2 regions of the Stenotrophomonas geniculata genome follow, and region 1 is predicted to be linked to the other one. Evidence: predicted binding sites of a transcription regulator. Region 1 holds the regulator's gene; the other holds the start of a gene.
What was found. Region 1 encodes FliA, which starts transcription of late flagellar genes. Its sites were predicted from a motif close to TAAAGTTTNNCNNNCNNNGGCCGATAA; they were not measured.
Positions count from the first base shown of each region.

Region 2: a site for FliA is predicted at 6,762-6,788, ahead of RI032_RS02815 (GGDEF domain-containing protein). Genes of this name have one in related genera too.

Region 1 is NZ_CP140571.1:4,285,088-4,296,187, reverse strand. Features, by position in the region: gene RI032_RS19870 (response regulator) at 1-245, opposite strand, end outside; gene RI032_RS19865 (STAS domain-containing protein) at 242-550, opposite strand; gene RI032_RS19860 (chemotaxis protein CheW) at 663-1,868, opposite strand; gene RI032_RS19855 (ParA family protein) at 1,865-2,647, opposite strand; gene motD (flagellar motor protein MotD) at 2,652-3,668, opposite strand; gene RI032_RS19845 (flagellar motor protein) at 3,670-4,410, opposite strand; gene RI032_RS19840 (chemotaxis protein CheA) at 4,512-6,344, opposite strand; gene RI032_RS19835 (protein phosphatase CheZ) at 6,347-6,952, opposite strand; gene cheY (chemotaxis response regulator CheY) at 6,952-7,344, opposite strand; gene RI032_RS19825 (RNA polymerase sigma factor FliA) at 7,402-8,145, opposite strand; gene RI032_RS19820 (MinD/ParA family ATP-binding protein) at 8,142-9,029, opposite strand; gene flhF (flagellar biosynthesis GTPase FlhF) at 9,016-10,644, opposite strand; gene flhA (flagellar biosynthesis protein FlhA) at 10,790-11,100, opposite strand, start outside.
Region 2 is NZ_CP140571.1:584,938-596,037, reverse strand. Features, by position in the region: gene RI032_RS02840 (sensor histidine kinase) at 76-1,455, opposite strand; gene RI032_RS02835 (response regulator) at 1,452-2,135, opposite strand; gene RI032_RS02830 (metallophosphoesterase) at 2,270-3,397, opposite strand; gene RI032_RS02825 (winged helix-turn-helix transcriptional regulator) at 3,471-3,920, opposite strand; gene RI032_RS02820 (MFS transporter) at 3,998-5,212, shown strand; gene RI032_RS02815 (GGDEF domain-containing protein) at 5,314-6,729, opposite strand; gene RI032_RS02810 (TonB-dependent siderophore receptor) at 7,016-9,265, shown strand; gene RI032_RS02805 (cation diffusion facilitator family transporter) at 9,407-10,387, shown strand; gene nfi (deoxyribonuclease V) at 10,431-11,100, opposite strand, start outside.

The DNA.
Region 1 (11,100 bases):
AGCATCAGCAGCGGGGTGAACTTGTAGTCCGGCAGCTGGCGCAGTTCGCGAATCAGCGCGATGCCGTCCATGTTCGGCATGTTGACGTCGGTGACCACCGCATTGAAGCGCTGGCCCTTGGCGCGACCGAGCGCGACCGCGCCGTCTTCGGCTTCTTCGACGGCAAAACCGGCCGAGGTGAGGGCGAAGGAAACCATCTGGCGCATCGACGCCGAATCGTCCACCACCAAGATACGTGCGCTCATGCAGCGTTCTCCACAGATTTCAGGTTGTCATGGGTTACGTCCAGGCCCAGGGCCTGGGTGACGCCCAGCAGGCGCGCGGCGTCACGGAAGGTTGCAGTGCAACCGTGGAAGCCGGTGCCGAGACCTGCCTCGCGGCGGGCCTGCACGAACGCACACAGCACCTGCACGGCGGCCGTGTGGATGCGGGCGACCTGGCTTGCATCCAGGGTCAGCTCGCCTGCCTGCGCCACCAGCGGGGCGAGGCGGTTCTTGAGCTCGGTGGTGCTCTCGATGCCGAGATCCCCACCCAGTTCGACAGTGCTCATCGTTGCTCCGGACAAACGGTTCCGTGATCCATAACGGCACCCCGGCGGGGTTCTTTAGGGGAATCGACGCGGTGCGTCCCCGACAGGCAACGCGTCGGCGCAAAGCGCCGACTCAGCTCAACAGCCGCGTGGCATCCAGCAGGATCATCGGGCGCTGGCTGACCCGGGCGACGCCGCGGAACAGGTCGTTGGAGATCTGGCAGATGCGCGCGGTATCGGGCGGTTCGATCTGCGAATCGGTGAGGTTGGCGACATCTTCCACCGCAGACACGCGCAGGCCGATGGTCTCGCCGTCTTCTTCCAGGACCACGATACGGGTCTGTGAGTCGTCTTCGGCGGCCGCGGCTCCAAGGTGCAGGCCCAGATCCATCACCGGCACCACCTGGCCGCGCAGGTTCATGATGCCGAGCATGGCCGGTGCGGTGCCGCGCAACGGCAGCAGCGGCACCGGCAGCACCACTTCCTGCACCTTCAGCAGTTCCAGTGCATAGGCCTGGGTGCCGCAGCGCATGCGCAGCCAGCGCGAGGTGCGCTCGCCGGCGCGTCGGTTCTGCGGATGCGGACTGCTGGCGGGCCGATGTGCCTGTGCCTGCAGTTCCTGCCAGCTGTTCGGACGGTTGCCTGCTGGCGCGTCCACGGCCACGCGCGGTGGCGGCGCGGCATCGGTGCGTGCCGCTGGAGCGGGTGCTGCGACTACGGCCGGTGGTGGCGCAGGAACGTCCTCGCCGCCTGCTGCGGCCTCGAATGCAGCCTGCAGGCCGGGGCTGTCGGTGTGGGCGAGGCGATGGCTGTCGGCCGTATCGGTCTCGTAGATCACTTCGTCCGGCAGATCGTCCCAGGTGGGTTCCGGACCTGCCTTGGCGGCAGCCGGAGCAGGGGGCGTCTCGTGGATCACCTCGTCAGGCAGGTCATCCCAGGTCGGTTCGCGCTCGGGAGCGGCGACAGGCATTGCGGCGGCCTCGAAGGCGGCTTCCAGTGCTGCGTCGTCCTCTGCCGGGGCAGCAGCAACAGTCTCCGTTTCGTAGATTACCTCGGCCGGCAGGTCGTCCCAGGTCGGCTCGCGCTCGGGCGCGCCAGCAGCGGCCTCGAATGCAGCTTCCAGCGCAGCGTCGTCCTCAATCGGTGTGGTGGCCGCGGTGTCGGTCTCGTAGATCACTTCGGCCGGAAGATCGTCCCAGGTCGGCTCGCGTTCGGCGTCCGCTGCAATCGCCGGGCACGCTTCGTCGCTTGCCGGCGGCGGTGCAGCCGGTGGCGCCACGGCGATCGCTTCGCCCAGCAGTTCGTCCAGATAGTCGTCCAGTACGCCGGTGCTGTTCATGCGGCCTGCTCCAGGGCGCGGGCATCCTCGCCGAGGATCCAGTTCAGGGCGCGGCGGTAGGCCGCCAGGCCGCGGCCCGGGTAGTCCTCACCAACGCTTGGCAGGGTCAGGCCGGCGGCGTTGCTGATGCGGGTGTCGATGGGAATGGCGTCTTCCCACACGCGGGTGCCGTGACGATCCTGCATCGTGCGCAGCGATTCGTTGCCGGCGCGGGTGCGGCGGTCGAACAGGGTGGGCAGAATCGAGATCGGCAGCGGGCGGCGGCGCGAGCGCTCGACCATCTCGCCGGTGCGGACCATCCCCTCCAGGCCATGCAGAGCCAGCGGCTCGGCCTGGGTGGGAATGATCAGGCGGTCGGCCGCGGCCAGTGCGTTGATCATCAACAGACCGAGGGTGGGTGCGCAGTCCAGCAGGATGTAGTCGTGCTGCCCCTGATGGCGGGCAAGCGCGTTCTGCAGGGCCAGGCCGAGGCCGGGCTGGTTGGCGCTGCGGCGTTCCAATGTGGCCAGCGCGGATTGTGCACAGACATAGTCCAGGCCGTGGATGCTGCTGGCATGGCACAGGCTGGAAAGATCGGCCGGCGGTGCGCCGAACAGTTCCAGCACGCCGGCCGGCGGCGGATCGACCGGCACGCCGAAGGCGCGGCTGAGCGAGGCGTGCGGATCGAGGTCGATCAGCAGCACGCGATGGCCAAGCGCGGCCAGGCCACGGCCGAGGGCGAGGGTGGTGGTGGTCTTGCCGACTCCGCCCTTCTGGTTGGCGACTGCCCAGATGCGCATCGGTTTACTCCTTCATTGCCGGGGGAACGGCGGCGCCGACGCGGCTGCCAGCCGGCACCGGCGGCAACTTCACCGGTGCGATGGGGGAGGTGGGGGCGCTGGCCGGAGTTGCGGCGGCCTGTTCGGTAGCGGTGCTGTCGGTGGCGCCGGTGGCTGCGTTCAGGCGCTGGCCGAGCGGGTCCACCGAATGCGAGGTGTCGGCCAGGATGATGACCATCACCCGACGGTTGCGGTTGCGGCCCTGCGCGCTGTCGTTCTCTTCGCGCGGGCGGAACTGGCCGTAGCCGACCATCGCCAGCCGCGACGGCTGCACGCCCTGGTCGGCGAACAGATGCACCACGCTGGCGGCGCGTCCGGCCGACAGCTCCCAGTTCGAGGGGAAGGTGGCGGTGGCGATCGGCACGTTGTCGGTGTGCCCTTCCACGCGCACGCTGTTGGGCACGTCACGCAGCACCTCGGCCAGGCTGGCCAGGGTCTGCCGCGCATGCACGTCCAGCGCGGCCGAGCCGGTCGGGAACAGGATGTCGCTGTTGATCTCGACTTCGATCCACAGCTCGGTGCGGCGCACGCTGATCATGCCGCGGTCGATCAGCGGCGCCAGTGCGGCGGTGAGGCGGTCGGCGATGCTGTTGAGCTGGCGCTCGGCGCGCGCGATCTGCTCCTGGTTGTGCACCGACACCGGCATGCGCATCTGCGAGGCCATCGACGGCAGCAGGGTCGGGTCGTGCGACGGTGCAGGCGCGGAGGGCCCGATCTTGGTGCCGGACTTGATCACCGAGGGGCTGTCCCAGCCGCCACCCTGCACCTGTTTGTTACCCACCTGCACCGGATTGATGGTGCGCGGTGCGCCACCGAAGGCATCGGTGAGTGCGTCGGCCATGATCCGGTACTTGCCCTCGTTGACCGAGGAGATCGCGTACATGACCACGAAGAAGGCGAGCAGCAGCGTCATCAGGTCGGCATAGGGGATCGCCCATGCTTCGTGGTTGGCGTGCTCTTCGTGGTGCTTGCGGCGGGCCATGTCAGTGCAGGAAGCCGGAGAGGTTGGTTTCAATGTTGCGCGGGTTCTCGCCTTGGGCGATCGAGATCAGGCCTTCGATGACCATTTCGCGGTCGCGGGTGTTGTGCGAGATGACACTCTTGAGCTTGGCGGCCACCGGCAGGAACAGCAGGTTGGCCGAGGCGATGCCGTAGATGGTGGCGGTGAACGCGGCAGCGATGCCGTGGCCGAGCTTGCTCGGGTCGGCCAGGTTCTTCATCACCGCGATCAGGCCGAGCACGGCGCCGATGATGCCGAGGGTCGGTGCGTAGATGCCCATCGCTTCAAAGACCTTGGCGCCGGCCTGGTCCTGATGCTCCTGGCTGCCCAGTTCGATTTCCAGCATGTGCCGCATCGATTCGGGTTCAACGCCATCGACCAGCAGCTGCAGGCCCTTGCGCAGGAACGGGTCCTGCTGCGCTTCCACCTGCGACTCCAGGCCCAGCAGGCCCTGGCGGCGGGCGATGTTGCTCCACTCGACGATCTGCTGGATCAGTTCGCGGCGATCGCTGTGCGGTGGGCGCACGACCCAGCGCACGATCTTGAACGCATGCTTGAACACTGCCGGCGAGGTATGCAGCAGGATCGCGGCGACGGTGCCGACGATGACGATCACGAACGCGGCAGGCGACCACAACGACGCCAGGCCGGCGCCCTTGAGGATGCTGCCACCGACCAGCGAGGCCAGGGCGAGAAAGAGTCCAATGAGGCTGAGTCTATCCATGGTTCCGGTATCGGCGTGTATGAATGGGACTTGAGACACCGGTAGATCGCGTACAGACGGTAGTCACAGTTTTCGGGTCGCCGGGCAGGGCCCGGCGAGGGTCATCGCAGCCCGTCCACATCCAGGATCAAGGCCATGCGACCATCGCCGATCAAGGTTGCACCGGCATAACCGCGCAGGCCGCGCAGGGCTTTCGGCAGCGGCTTGATGACCACTTCCTCCCGCCCGCGCACCTGGTCCACGACCAGCCCGAAGCGCGCTTCGCCGGCCTGCAGCACCACGATGGTCAGCAGGGGCGAGGCGGCGGGCGTCACATCCAGCCACTGGCGCAGATCGACCAGCGGCAGGGTGTGCGAGCGCCGATCGAGCACGGCACGGCCATCGAACCAGCCCAGCGACGTGCGCGGTGCGTGCAGCACTTCCATCACGCGCGCCAGCGGTAGCGCGTAGACGTCCTCACCGGCCTGAACCAGCAGGGTCGGCAGGATCGCCAGGGTCAGCGGCACGCGGATCAGGAAGCGGCTGCCACGGCCCAGCTCCGACTGGATCTGGATCTGGCCGCTCAGTTCGCGGATGCGTGACTGCACCACGTCCATGCCGACGCCGCGGCCGGAGATGTCGGTGACCTGCTGCTTGGTCGAGAAGCCGGGCAGGAACACCAGGTGCAGGCATTCCTCGCTGCTCAGGCGCGCGGCCGCCTCCGGATCGATCAGGCCCTTCTCGCGTGCCTTGGCACGCAGCTTTTCGGGGTCGATGCCGGCGCCATCGTCCTGCACCTCGATGCTGACGTAGTCACCTTCCTGCTGCGCCGACAGCCGCACGTGGCCCATCCGCGGCTTGCCCTGCGCCTCGCGCAGGTCGGGCATTTCCACGCCATGGTCGATGGCGTTGCGGACCAGGTGCACCAGCGGGTCGGCCAGCGCTTCGACCAGGTTGCGGTCGAGCTCGGTCTCGGCGCCGATCAGTTCCAGGTCCACTTCCTTCTTCAGCGAGCGGGCGACGTCGCGGGCCACCTTGGGGAAGCGGGAGAAGACCTTGCCCACCGGCTGCATGCGGGTACGCATCACCGCCGACTGCAGGCGGGCCGTGGCGATGTCCAGGGTGGACACGGCGCGGTCCAATTCTTCATCGCGCAGGCGTGCACGCAGGGTCTTGAGCCGATTGCGTGACAGCACCAGTTCGCCGATCAGGTTGACGATCGCGTCCAGGCGCTTGGTGTCTACGCGTACGGTATGTTCGGCCTCGGCCAACGGCTTGGCGGCCGGCTTTGCCACCGGTGCCGGTGCGGCGACCGGGCGCGGGGCTGCAGCCGGCGCCGGTGCCATGGCGGCAGCAGGCTTGGTGCCCGGTGCGGCGCCACCGTGCAGCTGGTCGAGCAGGGCTTCGAACTCGTCTTCGCTGATCAGTCCGTCGTCGGCCTTCTTCGCCGGTGCAACCGCGGTCGGCGCGTTGCCACCATGCAGCTGGTCGAGCAGGGCCTCGAATTCGTCGTCGGTGATCAGGTCGCTGCCACCCGCGGCGGGTGCTGCTGCGGCGGCGGGTGCCGCCACGGCACCGCCGTGTACGTCGAACTGGGCGATCAGGTCCGGCGGTGCATAGCCCGGCTCGGTGCCGGAGGAAACTGCATCCAGCATCGACTGCAGGTAGTCCAGCGATTGCTGGGCCGCGTCGAAGTGATGGGCCTGCAGCACCGCCTGGCCGGCACGCGCGGCGCCCAGCGCTTCTTCAGCGGCATGGCACAGCTCGACCATGGCGGTGACGCCGAGGAATCCGGCGCCGCCCTTGAGCGTGTGATAGCCGCGGAACACCGCGTTGAGCTGATCGCTGTCCTGCGGTGCCTGCTCCAGCGACACCAGCTGTTCGCCGAGGCGATCCAGGATTTCCTGTGCCTCGATGATGAAATCGGCAGTGATGTCGTCGGATACCGCGCTCATGCTTACAGCCCCAGATCCGACAACAGGTCGTCGGCGTCGTTCTGCGAGACCGCGTGGCGGTCCAGTCCCTTCAGTGCCGGCCCGGCCAGTTCCGGGTCGGTGCGATGCTGTTCCGGTGGCAGGCCGAGTGCGCCGAAGCCTTCGTGCACGCGGCGGACGATACCCACCACGCGACGGATGATCTGCCCGGTCAGGTCCTGGTAGCTCTGGGTCAGGGCGATCTCGGTCAGGTTGTGGCGGATGCGCTCGAGCTGCGCGTCCTGGCCCGGCTGCAGGCCTTCGGCGCGCAGCTGTTCGGTCAGGCTGCGGCATTCCTCGGCCAGGTCCAGGGTGCGGTGCGTGGCCTGCTCGGTCATCGCCACCACGTGGTCCAGGCGCGCGCAGGCATCGTCCAGTTCCCCGGCTTCGCTCGGCACGGTCGGCAGTTCACCCAGCGCCTGCCCCAGTTCGCGGGCCAGCCGCGAGAGCCCACTCATCATCGGCTGCGTGCGCAGCGCGACCAGTCCGTCGATGCGCTGCCGCCAGGCGGCTTCGTCACCGGACTCGAGTGCGTCCAGGGCCTCCTGCAGGCGCAGGGCGAGGGCGCTCTTGTCGACCGTGGTATCCATCAGGCGCTGGCCGCCAGGCGTTCGAAGATCTTGCCGAGCTTCTCTTCCAGCGTCTGCGCGGTGAACGGCTTGATGATGTAGCCGTTCACGCCGCTCTGGGCGGCTTCGATGATCTGTTCACGCTTGGCTTCCGCGGTGACCATCAGCACCGGCAGGGTCTTCAGCTTGGCATCGGCACGGATCGCCTTGAGCAGCTCGATGCCGGTCATCACCGGCATGTTCCAGTCGGTGACCACGAAATCGAACGGCTGGCTCTGCAGCAGCGACAGCGCGGCATGCCCGTCCTCGGCTTCGGCGGTATTGGTGAAGCCCAGATCGCCCAGCAGGTTCTTGACGATTCGACGCATGGTCGAGAAGTCGTCGACGATCAGGATGCGCATGTTCTTGTTCAAAGCAGAATTCCTTTGTTGTTCATTCCGGACGGCCGGGGGCAGCCGCCTCGGGGATGTTCATTCTTCGAGGCCGGCGTCGGCGGCCTCGAACAGCTTCAGCCGGCCACGCAGGCGCAGTACCGCCTGGCCGTGGATCTGGCAGACCCGCGACTCACTCACGCCGAGCACCGCGCCGATCTCCTTCAGGTTCAGTTCCTGCTCGTAGTACAGCGAGAGCACCAGCTGTTCGCGCTCGGGCAGGTGGCCGATGGCCTTGCCCAGCTCGCGGCCGAACTCGCCGCGCTCCAGCACCTGCTGCGGGGTCGGGCCGCCTTGGGCCACGGTGTCCAGCTCGCCCTGGTCCTCGATGCGCGATTCAAGACTCAGCACCTGGCCACGGGCAGCGTCTTCCATCAGCCGCAGGTACTCGGGCAATGGCATCTCCATCGCGGCGGCCACTTCGGTGGCGCTGGCGGCACGGCCACTGCTCTGTTCCAGGCGGCGGATGGTGGCGGCGGCATCACGTGCACGGCGGTGCACCGAGCGCGGCACCCAGTCGCCACGGCGGATCTCATCGATCATCGAACCGCGGATGCGGATCGAGGCGTAGGTCTCGAACGAAGCCCCCTGGTCGGCGTCATAGCTGCGCGAGGCTTCGATCAGTCCCATCATGCCGGCCTGGATCAGGTCGTCGACCTCGACGCTCGCCGGCAGGCGTGCGGCCAGGTGGTGGGCGATGCGCCGCACCAGGTCCGAATGCTGGGCGATGACCTCGTTGGCCGCCGTGCGCTGGACTTCCCGGTACTGGGCTGCGCCTTTCATGCGGCCACCCCGCGCTGCTTGAGGATGCGTTCGAGGAAGAACTCAACGCCGCCGCGCGGTTCGGTCGGCGCCTGCCAGCGTGCGGTGCGACGGGCAATCTCGGTGATCGCCAGCGCGGCCGGGCTGGACGGGTAGGCCTTTACCACTGGCTGCTGGCGCTGCACCGACAGGCGCAGCCAGTCATCCTGCGGCACACAGCCCAGATAGTTCAGCGAGACATCGGCGAGGAATTTCTCGCAGACCCGGGTCAGCTTTTCGTACAGCACGCGGCCCTCGTTGGGGTCGCGCACCATGTTGGCCACCACCTGGATGCGGTCCACGCCGCGTTCGCGCGACAGCACCTTGATCAGCGCGTAGGCGTCGGTGATCGAGGCCGGCTCGTCACAGACCACCACCACGGTGTCCTGCGCGGCCTGGCAGAAGGTCAGCACGCCATCGGTGATGCCGGCGGCGGTGTCCACCACCATGATGTCCAGTTCGCGTTCCAGTTCGGAGAACACGTTGACCAGGCCGACGTGCTCGGCCGGGGCCAGCTCGGCCATGTGGCGGCGACCGGACGCGGCCGGGACCACCAGCACGCCGTTCGGGCCTTCGACGATGACGTCATCCAGCGTGCAGCGGCCGGCGACCAGATCGGCCAGGGTAAAGGTGGGGTTCAGGCCCAGGATCACGTCGATGTTGGCAAGGCCAAGGTCGGCGTCCAGCAGCAGCGTGCGCTTGCCCATGCCGGCCAGCGCCACGGCCAGGTTGGCCGAAACGTTGGTCTTGCCCACGCCGCCCTTGCCGCCAGTGACGGCAATGGTGCGCACAGGGCCGAGCGGCTCGCTGCGGGTGGCCGACAGCGGGAAGGTCTTGGTCAGCTTGGCGTACTCACGCGACGGCATGGTTCAACTCCGGGTTGCAGGGCATATCGGCCGCGCGGCGCAAATCTTCAAGGCGAAGTACGAGATTGGCCGCACTGGCCCGGTGCAGGTCCTCCGGAACGTCCTGGCCATCGGTCACCCAGGTGATCGGCAGGGCATGGTCCACGGCCACCGACAGGGCGTTGCCGAAGCGGCCGGTCTCGTCCAGCTTGCTCAGCACCAGACCCTGCAGGTTGGCGGCACCGAAGCGGCGGACCACCTCGTCCATGTCGCCGAAGCTGGTATTGGCCGGCAGCACCAGCAGGGTGCGCACCTGGCGGGCGGCACGCAGCCACTGCAGCTGGGCGGCCAGCGCGCGGTCGCGCGGGCCCAAGCCGGCGGTGTCGATCAGCACCAGCTTGTAGTCCTTCAAGCGTTCCAGCAGCTGGTCCAGGTCGGTGCCACTGTTGGCCTCGTGCACCGCGATGCCGAGCTGGCGGCCGTAACCGTACAGCTGCTCGCGGGCGCCGATGCGGGTGGTGTCGGTGGTGACCAGGGCCACATCACGCGGCGCGTGCTTCTCGGCGAAGCGCGAGGCCAGCTTGGCGATGGTGGTGGTCTTGCCGGCGCCGGTCGGGCCAACCAGGGCGATCACGCCGCCTTCTTCCAGCGGGTCGACCGGGGCGATCGGCAGCTTGCGCGAAATCAGCCCCAGCATCAGGCCGCGGCCACGGTGGGCTTCGGTCTCCAGCGGGATCTGCATGGCTACGTCGCGGGCCAGGCCGGCGTCGAAACCGTACTCGTCCATCAGGTCCAGCGCGGTGGCGCGCACCGGGCAGCCACGCAGGCGCTCGTCGGTGAAGCGGTTCATCTCGCGCTCGATCACCTGGCGCATGCCGGCCACTTCCTGGCGCAGCTGGCGGATCTCGGCGTCGTCCTGGGCGACCACGGTCAGCACCGGGGCCGGGGCGAGGGTGGGCTCCGGCGAGGTTTCGATGACGGCGTCGGCCACTGCCGGTTCGCTGGCGGCGATCTCCGGCTGTGCTTCGGTCGGAGCCGCGCCCGGCAGCGGCGGCGGCTGCACGGCGGGGGCCGCGCTTTCGTGATGCATCTCGTGCGGCGGGTCGATCTGGAAGCGGGCACGGTTGGCTGGCGCGCTGGCGGCCGGTGCCGGTGCCGGTGCAACGATGGCCTCGGCGAACGGGGCGAAGATCTGTTCGGGCAGCGCCGGTTCGTTGACGGCAGCGCGGGCCAGGGTCGCGGCGAAGCCGGTGCTGCCGCGGGTCGGCACGATCTCGTCGGCGCTGTCCAGGGTACGGCCGGTGGCACCGACCGCGGCGCGGGCGAGGGCGGCCACGGCCGAGGTGGTCGCGGCAACCGGTTCCGGAGCGGGGGTGTTGCTGCGACGGCGGGTGACTGCGGCAATGACGGCATCGGCGGCGGTGCGCGGCTTCGGTGCCGGCGGCGGTGCCACGTCACGGCGCGAGGCTTCCAGTGCACGCTGCACGGCGCTCTCGTCATAGTTCGCGGCGGCGACGATCTCGATGCCTTCCTCGATCCGGCGGTTGGACAGGATCACGGCGTCAGGACCATGTTCCTTGCGCACCAGGTTCATGGCCGAGCGCATGTCGGCGGCGACGAATCGTTTGATTTTCATGCTGTGGTCACGGGACGAAGACGGCGGGGTGGCGGTCGGAGAACTCGGGTGGTCGGTGGTCTGCACGGTGCGGGTTCCCCTTGGTGTCTGTCTGTTGCGTTGGTTCGAAAGTGGTGTCTGTTTTCTGGCGCATCGGTGGGCGGCGTCAGCTGATCGTTCCGACCAGCTTCAGTCGCTTGTCCTCCGGCACCTCGCTGTAGGCCAGGACCGACAGCGACGGGACGCTGTGGCGGACCAGACGCGCCAGCGCGGCGCGCACCGGGCCCGGTACCAGCACGACCGCCGGCTCGTTTCGCGCTTCCTGCTTGCTGACACATTCGGCCAGGCTCTGGTGCAGTCGCTCTGCGAGTCCGGGTTCCAGCGCGGCGCCGTTGCCCTGCGTGGACTCCTGCAAGACACGTTCCAATTGCGGGTTGAGGGTGAACACCGGCAGCTCCGCCGACATTCCGGCGATCT
Region 2 (11,100 bases), 790 kb from region 1:
CGGCTCCGGGACGGCAGTGGGGATGGCAGGATCGCAAGCGCGATTTTCGCCAGCCTTTCAGCGCCCCGGGCCGGGTCAGGGCGCCTTCAGCAGCGGCAGCGTGATGGCGACCTTCAATCCGCCACCGGGGCGGTTCAGGAAGCTCAGGCGGCCGCCGAAGTGCTCCACCGCCTCATGCGCGATGGCCAGGCCGAGGCCGGTGCCGCTGGCAGCGGTGCCCGGCGCCCGGAAGAAGCGCTCGCCCAGCCGTGGCATCACGTCGTCGGGCACGCCGGGACCGTTGTCTTCCACATACAGTTCGACATCATTGTCGTCCAACGCATGCACGCCCACCGTGACCGTCGCATTGCGGCCGGCATAACGAAGGGCGTTGTCGATCAGGTTGTCCAGCGCCTCCTGCAGCATGGCGCCGTTGCCGAGTACACGCAGCGGATGGGGGCTGCCGCGGTAGCCCAGATCGATGCCATCACGGATTGCTTCCGGTACCCGCATGCCGACCCACTGCGGTACCAGAACGCCCAGATCCAATGCCTCGACCGTTTCCGGCTCGGTCTGTGCCCGGCTCAGCGCCAGCAGCTGGGTGCTGACCCGTGCCGTGCGCTGGTTGAGCCGGCGGATGTGCTGCAGTGCCTCGCGCACCGTGTCCGGGTCGCCGTGCGCCAGCGCCTGGTCCACGTGCAGTGCCATGCCCGCCAATGGGGAGCGCAGCTGGTGCGCGGCATCAGCGATGAAGCGGTTCTGCAGGGTGATCATTTCCGCCTGGCGCGCGAATAGATCGTCGATGGTGCTGATCAGCGGCTGGATCTCTTCCGGTACGTCGGCATCGGAGATCGGCGCCAGTTCGCCGCGGCGCTGCGCCAGGCGGGTCCTCAGCGGGGTCAGGATGCGCAGGCCGTACGTCACGCCGAACCAGACCAGCGCCGCGGTACCCAGCGCCAGCATGGTCATCAGCGGGATGATGATCATCAGGATCTCGCGCGCACGCTGCCGGCGGTCGGCCATGCTCTCGGCCACGGTCACCGCCAGCTGGTCCTGCGGATCGTTCATCGCCTGCGTGCAGACGGTGGCCATGCGCACCTGCTGGCCATTGAGGTTGCCGTCGTACAGCGCCGGATGCACGCCGGTGCAGTCCTGCGAAGGGGCATACGGGCTGAAGTCTGCATTGCCGCTGAGCGTACCCATGCGGCTGCTGTCGACGTTGAAATAGCGATGGCCGTCGGGGTCGTACTCGATCAGGAAGCGCGCTTGCGGAGACAGGTCGCTGGTCACCGGCATGGTGCTCAGCATCTGTGCGAACGAATGCGTGTCGTCGATCAGGTTGCGGTCGTGGATGCGGTTGGAGTAGTCCAGCGCAACGTAATAGGCCAGGATCGTGTTGAAGGTGAGCAGGCCCAGCATCGGCAACGCCAGGAAGGCGAGCAGGCGCCGGCGCAGGCTGGGCGGTCCACTGATCACGGGGTGCCGTCGTCCTGCGCGTCTTCCAGCATGTAGCCCAGCCCGCGCACGGTGCGGATGCCCATGCCGCCGGGCTGCAACTTCCGGCGCAGGCGGTGCAGGGCGATGTCCAGGCCGTTGTCGGTGAGGTCCTGGCCCCAGTCGCACAGCGCTTCCACCAGTTGCGCGCGCGACACGATGCGCTCGGCGCGTACCGCCAGTGCCGACAGCAGGCCGAACTCGCGCGCGGTCAGTTCCAGCGACTGGTCGTCGATCCACACCCGATGCCCGGCCAGGTCGATGCGCAGGCGGCCGATGCGCAGGTCCGGGTTGCCATTGCTGGTGACCCGGCGCAGCTGCGCACGCACGCGCGCTTCGAATTCGTCCAGTGCGAACGGCTTGACCAGGTAGTCATCGGCGCCAAGGTCGAGCACGCGCACGCGCTCGGCCAGGCCATCGCGGGCGGTCACCACCAGCACCGCCAGACCATCGCCGCGCTGGCGCAGGCGTTGCAGAACGTCGCGGCCATCCAGCTGCGGCAGGCCCAGGTCCAGCACCAGCAGCGCGTACTGGGTCGAGCCCAGCGCGGCGTCGGCGTGCGCGCCATTGTCGACGTGGTCGACCACATGGCCCTGCCGGCGCAGCGAGGCGCACAGGCCGGAGGCGATATCCGGGTCGTCTTCAGCAATCAGAACGCGCATGCGCGGGGGCTCCTGTAACGGTCTGGCCCGCCGGATGGACGGGGTGGGCCTCTCTCGGCTGCCGAGGGTAGCCGCAAACCGGGTGAAGGTGGAGCGCGCCGGCGCCGTCGGTCGCGCTCGCGCTTTCCGGCCATTCAGTCCTGCAGGCCCGGCTCGCCCTGCGCCAGCGGCACCCGCGAACCGTCAAGCAGGCCACGGCTGAGTTTGCCATCTTCGATGAACAGCAGTTCGCCGTTCTCGCCGTTCTTGATGCTGCTGTCGATGGCGATCACGCGGTCGCCATGGAAGCTGCTGACGTGCGGCATCGAAGTGTGGCCGACCACGATGCGCGCGAGCTGCAGGCGGTCGAGCACCTTCTGCACCCCTGCGGTGTCGAGGCGGCCATCGAAGTAGCCGCGGTACCAGATCGGGCTGGTCTTGCCGTCATACAGCGGTGCGGTGTCCGGGTCGGCCTTCACTTCGTCCTTGGGCAGGCCGAGCGAGGCCTGGTAGGCCGCATTGGTGCGCGCCGGGTCCAGCGCCAGCTGTACTGCTTCGGGCGAAATTCCGCCGTGCAGGAACAGGGTGTCGCCGATCTTCAGCAGCACCGGGCGGGTGCGCAGCCACTGGCCGATCACCGAGTCGGCGCCATACAGCTGCGGGTAGCTGCGCCCCAGCAGCTGGGCACTGCGCAGGTACTTCGGGTTGACGTAGCGCAGGTCGTCGTACAGCACCATGGTCTCGTGGTTGCCAAGCACGAAGTGCACCGCGCCACCGGCGGCAGCCGCCTGTTGCTGCAGGCCGTAAAGCAGCCAGAACGCTTCGGTCACCTGTGGGCCACGGTCGAACACATCGCCGGCGATGACCAGGGTGTCCTTGCCCAGCGCCCAGCTGTCCTGTGCGTCGATCACCTTATTGGCGCGCAGCAGGCGCACCAGCAGCCCGTACTGGCCGTGGATGTCGGACAGCGCAACGATGCGCGGCACGGCCGGCAACACGGAGATCGAAGGCGCATTGGGTGCAGCCACGTGCACGCTGTGTTCGTAGCCGCAACGCGGGGCGATGTCGGTGCCTGAGGCCTGCGTGGCAAGCGTGTGCGACTCGACCTTGTCGTCGCAGATCCATCTGGCCTGCAGCTGGTTGCCCTGGCGGAACACATAGGGGCCATCGGCCTGCACGTGGTCGGCGGGCGCGGCAACCTCGCGGGCCTGCATGGTTGCTGTGGCGCAGGCCAGCAGGGGCAACAGCAGGGCGGTCAGCAGGGAAGGGCGATAGCGCGACATCGGCGGCATCCAGCGGCGGAAAAAACCGATGCTAACCGGCGCGGGCGTTCGTCGGTGTGCGCGAATGGGCGGGTCAGGTGTCGCGCCCGTCGTCCTTGAGTTTGCGTACGCGGGTGGCGGCGGGCTGAAGCGGCTGGCCGTCGCGCCCGCGTGGCTGCATGTAGGGCAGCGGCCGCCGCGTCGCCAATTCGACCAGCTGTGAATGGGCTTCGCCCATACCGAAGCGATGGCGCTCTCCCCACTGGCGCAGCGCGACCAGCAGCGGGAACAGTTCCTGGCCGGCGGCGGTGAGCACGTACTCCTGGTAGACCGATCCATCGGAGGCCGGCTGCAGCTGCAGGATGCCGGCCTCGACCAGCCGGCGCAGGCGGTCGCTGAGGATGTTGCGCGCCGCGCCGAGGCTGCGCTGGAAATCACCGAAGCGGGTGATGCCGTCGAACGCGTCTCGGATCACCAGCAATGCCCAGCGGTCACCGAGCAGGTCGGCACTGCGGGCTACAGGACAGGGACTGTCGGCGTGCATGGTGGACCTCTCTGATGTAGTTGCAGTTTAAAACCAATGGAAGTAGCCTGCATCAAGTTTCAAATTGCAACCACATCATGAGTGCCACATCGCTTCCTCGCCCGCTGCTGGTCCTGCTTGCGGTTGCCGCCGGCGCCAGCGTCGCCAACGTCTACTACGCGCAGCCGCTGCTGGATCAGCTTGCACGCGCCTTTGCGCTGGACCGGGCCGTGACCGGCGCGGTGCTGGCTGCTACCCAGGCCGGTAGCGTGCTGGCGCTGCTTGGCCTGCTGCCGCTGGCGGACCGCAGCGACCGGCGACGCCTGCTGCGGCTGCAGCTGATTGCACTGGTGCTGACCCTGTTGTGGCTGGCGGCGTCACGCACGGCGAGCTGGCTGTTGTCTGGCATGCTGCTGGCCGGATTGCTGGGCACGGCGCTGACCCAGGGCCTGATCGCCTACACCGCCACGCTCGCACCGCCCGAGCAGCGCGGTCGCATGGTTGGCGTGGTGCAGGGCGGAGTGTTCATCGGCCTGCTGCTGGCGCGCGTGGTGTCGGGTACGGTGGCGGCGGCCTTTGGCTGGCAGAGGGTCTACCTGCTGTCTGCGGTGGTGATGGCGGCATTGGCGGCGCTGCTGTGGCAGCGCTTGCCCGCAGTACCGGTGCCGTCGGTCCCTCCACGCTGGCATGAGCTGCTGGGCTCGATGCTGGGCATGCTGCGCCGGAATCGAATGCTGTGCGAGCGTGGGCCGCTGGCGTTGCTGTTGTTTGCCGGCCTCAACGTGTTCTGGGCGGCGGCACCCTTGCCGCTGTCGGCACCGCCGCTGCACTGGTCGACCGCAGCCATCGGCGCGCTCGGCCTGGCCGGCGTGGTCGGTGCGTTGATGGCGGCGCGGGTCGGGCACTGGATGGACTGCGGTTTCGCACATCGGGTCAGCCTCGGCGCGCTGATGTTGATGCTGGTCGCGTGGTGGCCGCTGCTGGGCCTGCCGCAATCGCTGTGGTTGCTGCTGCTCGGTGTGATCGTGCTTGATCTGGGTGGGCAGGCGCTGCATGTATCGAACCAGGCGCTGCTGCTGCGCGCGCCGGGTGAGCAGCATGGACGTCTGGTGGCCTTGTATATGCTGTTCTATGCCGTGGGTAGCGGTGCCGGCGCGGCGGCCGGACCCTTGGTGCAGGCCCGGCATGGCTGGCCTGCCGTGTGCCTGCTGGGGGCAGGCATCGCGTTGCTGGCGCTGCTGTGGTGGGCAGCATGGCGGGTGGTGGCGTTCAATGCATCGGCTGGCGCGCGAACCGGTAGAGTCGACTGTTAGTCGACTGCTCCTCGCTCCGACGGCGAAAGGCTCCGCGCTGCGCGCGGTAGTCGACTAACAGTCGACTCTACCCGCCACCGGGATTTTTCATTTCCGCCAGTTCAGCGCTGCAACGCACGCCGGCCCGGCGCCTCCTGCAATGCCTCGCTGGCCACCACAACGCGGTTGCGGCCGCTGCGCTTGGCCTCGTACATCGCGGCGTCGGCACGTGCCATCAGCCGCTCGTAATCCGGATGACCATCGTGACCGGCCACGCCGATGCTGGCGCTCAGTTCCAGCACCTGGCCATTGGCCAGCGCTACCGGCGACTGTGCGATCTGCCGGCGCAGGCTCTCGGCGATCACGGTCGCCTGCGATTCGCTGGCGGCCACCAGCACCACCACGAATTCTTCGCCGCCATAGCGGAACAGGTAGTCGCTGCCACGCGTGAGCTGGCCGAGCAGGCCGGCCACATGCTGCAACGCGCGGTCGCCGGCATCGTGGCCATGGCCGTCGTTGATTGCCTTGAAATGATCCAGGTCGAGCAGCAGCAGCGAGAACGGTGTGCGGTTGCGCGTGGCCAGCTCGATTTCCCGGCGCAGCACGGTGGGCAGGAAGCGACGGTTGAGCAGATTGGTCAGCGCATCGCTGCCGGCATCCAGTTCACCGATGCGCTCGAACAGCAGCGTCATCAGGGTGCGGATGGCGGCCAGGTCCTCGCGGATGGCCGGCAGCACCGCCAGTCGCTGTGCCGGGGCATCGCCGCTGGCCCGCCGCAGGTGGCCGTCAATGCGGGCCATCAACTGGCCCACCTGCTGCGTTTCGCTGCTTTCGCCGAAGCTGGGGATGCCCTTGTGGGTGAACCACAGGCCGAACTCCGAGGTGGCCAGGCTGGCGTTGTCGCTGGCCTGCACATGACCGGCGAGTGCGTAGAGCAGGGCGTTCTCCCAGTCCAGCAGCAGTGCGCGCTGGCGCTCGCGTTCGGTGCCGACGTTCTGCACCAGCGAGAACAGCCGGTACGCAGCATCGGCACGGGTGGAGCGCTCGCGTGCATGGGTGTAGGCCAGGGTCATGCCTTCCATGGCGATATCCATGATCGCGCTGAGGCAGTCGATGGCGGCGAACGCGGTGGCGCTGTCGGGCGCGTCGTCGCGCAGGCGCACGAACAGTTCGTGCTTGAGCACGCGCGCGCCGCGGGTGACCAGATCGACCGGAATGCCGACCCGGGCATGCACATCGCCGATCACGCGCTGTGAGGCAACGGTGCTGGCAATACCGTCGGCATCGGTGGTCAGCAGCTGCACCAGCCAGCGCTGCATGGCCGGCTGCAGGCGCTGTTTGACCTGGTCGTGGGACAGGAAGCGGCGGGCACGCCCGTCCTGCAACAGTACTTCGTAGAAGCGTTGGGCGAGCGCCGGCGGGGCATCGGCGGCGGCGGCGTGCAGCAGCGCGGTGGCGGCAGGGCCGGCCTGTTGCAGGCAGTGCTGCCAGGCCTCGGCCAGCGGCTGGCTGGCATCGTCCAGTTGGGGTGGTTCCACGTCGATCTCTGACTGCGTACGGCAAACCACGGGTATCGGCCGCGGTGGCGTACGGTTGATGGCAGGTTGGCCGGCCAGTTTACGCGCGATGCAGGGTTGCACGGTGGGCAAAGCACAACGGTGCCGCTGCGGCAATGAGTGAACGCATTTGAGAATCACTCGCATTGATGGGAGAATACGCGCACGGATCGGGCCGCAGGCGACTGCAGCGACGCTCCGCCTCCCCCTCGTCGTTGCCTCAAGCCCTTTGCCAGAGGCCCCGTTGCCCTGCCAGAAGGTCCAGATCATGTCTCCTGCCGTTGTCCTTTCGCCGCGCCCGCTGGCGCTTGCCGTTGCCGCCCTGCTGGCGGGCAGCGCCCTGACCGCCAAGGCTGAAACCGACGCCACCGATATCGACACGGTGCATGTCACCGCCTCGCAGATTGCCCGCCAGGCGTTGGGCACTTCGACCATCACCGCTGAGGACATCGCCAGGCGCCCGCCGGCCAACGACATCGCCGAACTGCTGCGCACCATGCCGGGCGTCAACCTCACCGGCAACAGCGCCTCGGGCCAGTACGGCAACAACCGCCAGATCGACCTGCGTGGCATGGGCCCGGAAAACACCCTGATCCTGGTCGACGGCAAGCGCATCGGTGCGCGTGATGCCGTGCGCATGGGCCGCAGCGGCGAGCGCAATACCCGCGGTGACACCAACTGGGTGCCAGCGGAAATGATCGAGCGCATCGAAGTGCTGCGCGGCCCGGCGGCGGCACGTTATGGCTCCGGTGCGTCCGGCGGTGTGGTCAACATCATCACCAAGCGCCCGACCGGCGACCTGACCGGTGCGGTCGACCTGTACGGGCTGGTGCCCGAGCACAGCGCCGAAGGTGGCAGCGAGCGTGTCGGCCTGCAGCTGAGTGGGCCGATGACCGACACCCTGTCGTTCCGCCTGTACGGCAATCTCAACAAGACCGACGCCGACTCGCTGGACCTCAACCGCCAGTACGCCACCAACCCGAACGCAGTGCCGCCGGCTGGCCGCGAGGGCGTCAAGAACCGCGATGTCAACGCGCTGCTGCGCTGGGACGTGACCGCCAACCAGGTGGTCGAGTTCGAAGCCGGCACCAGCCGCCAGGGCAACATCTATGCGGGTGACCGCGCGGTCAGCACCACCGGCACTTCGACCGGCATCGATCTGGCCGCCCTGGCCGAGGACAAGGCGGAAACCAACCGCATGTACCGCAACACCGGCGCGATCACCCATCGTGGCCGCTGGGGCGATGTCACCTCGCGGGTGACGGCCGCGGTGGAAGCGGTGAACAACTCGCGCATCAACGAAGGCCTGGCCGGTGGCCCGGAGGGCAGCTTCAACGGCACCGACTGGTCGACCTCGCGCCTGCGCAACTACCAGCTGGATGGCGAAGTGAGTTTCCCGACCACGCTGGGCGGTGCCGAGAACATCTGGACGCTGGGCTTCGAGTACCTGGACAGCCGCCTGACCGACCCGTATTCGATGAGCCAGTCCAGCAGCAGTGGCGGCGGACTCCCGGGATTGTCGGCCGATCGCGCGCGCGGCAAGTCCGACGCGCAGACCACCGCCGTGTTCGTGGAAGACAACATCTACCTGGGTGAGCGCTGGATCGTCACCCCGGGCCTGCGCTTCGATCATCACAGCCAGTTCGGCAACAACACCAGCCCCAGCCTCAATGCGCAGTTCCGCATCAACAGCGACTGGGTGGTGAAGGGGGGTATCGCCCGTGCATTCAAGGCACCGAACCTGTACCAGTCGAATCCGGACTATCTGTATTACACCCGTGGCAATGGCTGCCCGAATGCACTGCCGAGCCTGGGCGCCGGCTGCTACATGCGCGGCAACGCGGACCTGAAGGCGGAAACCAGCCTGAACAAGGAACTGGGCATCGAGTGGGCACCGCAGAGCGGCTGGCAGGCGTCGTTGACCTACTTCCACAACGACTACAAGGACAAGATCCAGGCCGGCTACACCCAGATCGGCCTGACTGCCGACACCAGGGGCCGCATCTTCCGCTGGGAGAACGCGCCCAAGGCGATCGTGCAGGGGCTTGAAGGCAACCTGGTGATCCCGCTGCTGGGTGAGCAGGGCAACCGCCTGAAGTGGAGCAACAACTTCACCTACATGGTGGAAAACGAGAACAAGAGCACCGGCCAGCCGCTGTCGGTGATTCCGAAGTACACCGTCAACACGATGCTGGACTGGCAGGCCACCGACAAGCTGTCTCTGCTGCTGACCGGCACGTTCTACGGCAAGCAGAAGCCGGCCACCACCAACATCAACAACGACCCGCGCTGCACCGGCACGTGCGATCCGTCGGTGGCGCTGCAGGATCGCGGCGCCTACAACATCTGGGGCGTGAGCGCGCGCTACAAGGTGACCGACACGGTCAGCTTCGGTTTCGGTGTGAACAACCTGGCTGACAAGCGCCTGTTCCGCGAGGCCAACAGCAGTGATGCTGGTGCGGCGACCTATAACGAGCCGGGCCGCGCGTACTGGGCCAGCCTGCGCTTCGGGTTCTGAACCAGGCCGGCGTCGTTCCACGGGGCTCGCCAGGCATGCCTGGCGGCTCCGGACCGGTACGCCTGCAATGTTATAAACACCGTAATAGTCTCCCTCGCCAGCACGGCGTAGCCTGCACCGCATCGCAAAGGAGCTGTTGCCATGGGCCACGACCACGATCACCTGCCATCCGAGATCCGCCACGAGAAACCCTTGTGGTGGGCGCTCGGCCTGACCTCCACCTTCCTCGTCGTCGAGGTGGTGGGCGCGTTCTGGACCAACAGCCTGGCGCTGCTGTCCGACGCGGCGCACATGGCCACCGATGCGCTGGCGCTGATGATCGCGCTGGTCGCGGTACGGCTGAGCCGTCGCCCGCCCGACGCGCGCCGCACCTACGGCTATGCGCGCCTGGAAGCGCTGGGCGCGATGATCAACGGTGCGATGCTGTTCGTGGTCGCTGGCTACATCCTGTGGGAGGCCATTGGGCGTTTCCGCGAGCCGCAGGAGATTGCCTCGTCGGGCATGCTGGTGATTGCCGCAGCGGGCCTGGTCATCAACCTGATCTCGATGCGCCTGCTGCAGGCCGGCAGCGGCGAGAGCCTCAACGTGAAGGGCGCCTACCTGGAAGTGTGGGCAGACATGCTTGGCTCGGTGGCGGTGATCGCCGGCGCGTTGTTGATCAAGTGGACCGGCTGGAAGCCGATCGATCCCATCCTGGCGGTGCTGATCGGCCTGTGGGTGCTGCCGCGCACCTATGTGTTGATGCGTGAGGCGATCAACGTGCTGCTGGAAGGCGTACCCAAGGGCATGGACGTGGCCAGGGTGCGTGACAGCCTGTCCGGTCACGCTGCGGTGCTGGACGTGCATGACCTGCATGTGTGGGCGCTTGCTTCCAGCACGCCGGCGCTGACCGCGCACATTGTGATGCGCGACGGCACCGATGCCGATGCGCTGCGCCGTGAACTGGGCGGGCGCCTGCACGATGACTTCGGCATCGAGCACGTGACACTGCAGATCGAAGCGGACCACTGCGGCGAAGCCTGTGGTGAGCCGGTGCCGGCCAAGGGCGGCGAGCACGAGGGCCATGAAGGCCATGACCACGGCGAGGACGCGCAGGGCCATCGCGGTCACGTGCATCGCTGATCGAAGATAACGCGCGTGCCGGGAGAGGAGATGCCCGGCGCAGCTATTCGTCCCGTCGCGAGGCGAGCCGATCCGCCAGCCGGGTCGGCTCCGGCAGCCGGTAACCGCGCAGGGTGCGCTGCACCCAGGCCAGCGCGGTATCGGCACTGACCCGATGGCCGCCGGCCACGAACAGCGGCTTGCAGCGCACCTTGCTGCGCAGCACCCAGCCCAGTTGTTCATCGCCCTCCAGCAGCGGCGTATGTGCACCGGCCTCGGCGCCCGGCTCGACGAACCGGCCCACCAGCTTCGACTTGGCGACACCGATGCTCGGCAGGTCGGTGACCACGCCCAGATGCGCGGCCACGCCCAGCCGACGCGGATGGCTGATGCCGTGGCCATCGACGAACACCAGATCCGGCGCCTGCGGCAGCAGCGCCAGTGCCGCCAGCAGCGCCGGCAGCTCGCGGAAACTGAGCAGGCCGGGGATGTAGGGCATCACCGTAGGAATCCGCGCGATCTCCTGCGCCACGGGCTGCAGCGTCTTCGCATCCAGCAGCACCGCCGCGGCGCGGGTGATGGCGCCGTTGTCTTCAAAGCCGACATCCAGCCCGGCCAGCCAGCGCGCGTCGCGGGGCAAGCGGTCCTGGCGCTCCACGCGGCCGGCCAGCTGGATCTGCTGCGCGCGGGCAGTGGCGACGCTGCCTTCCCAGCGTCCGGGGTCAATCACCGTA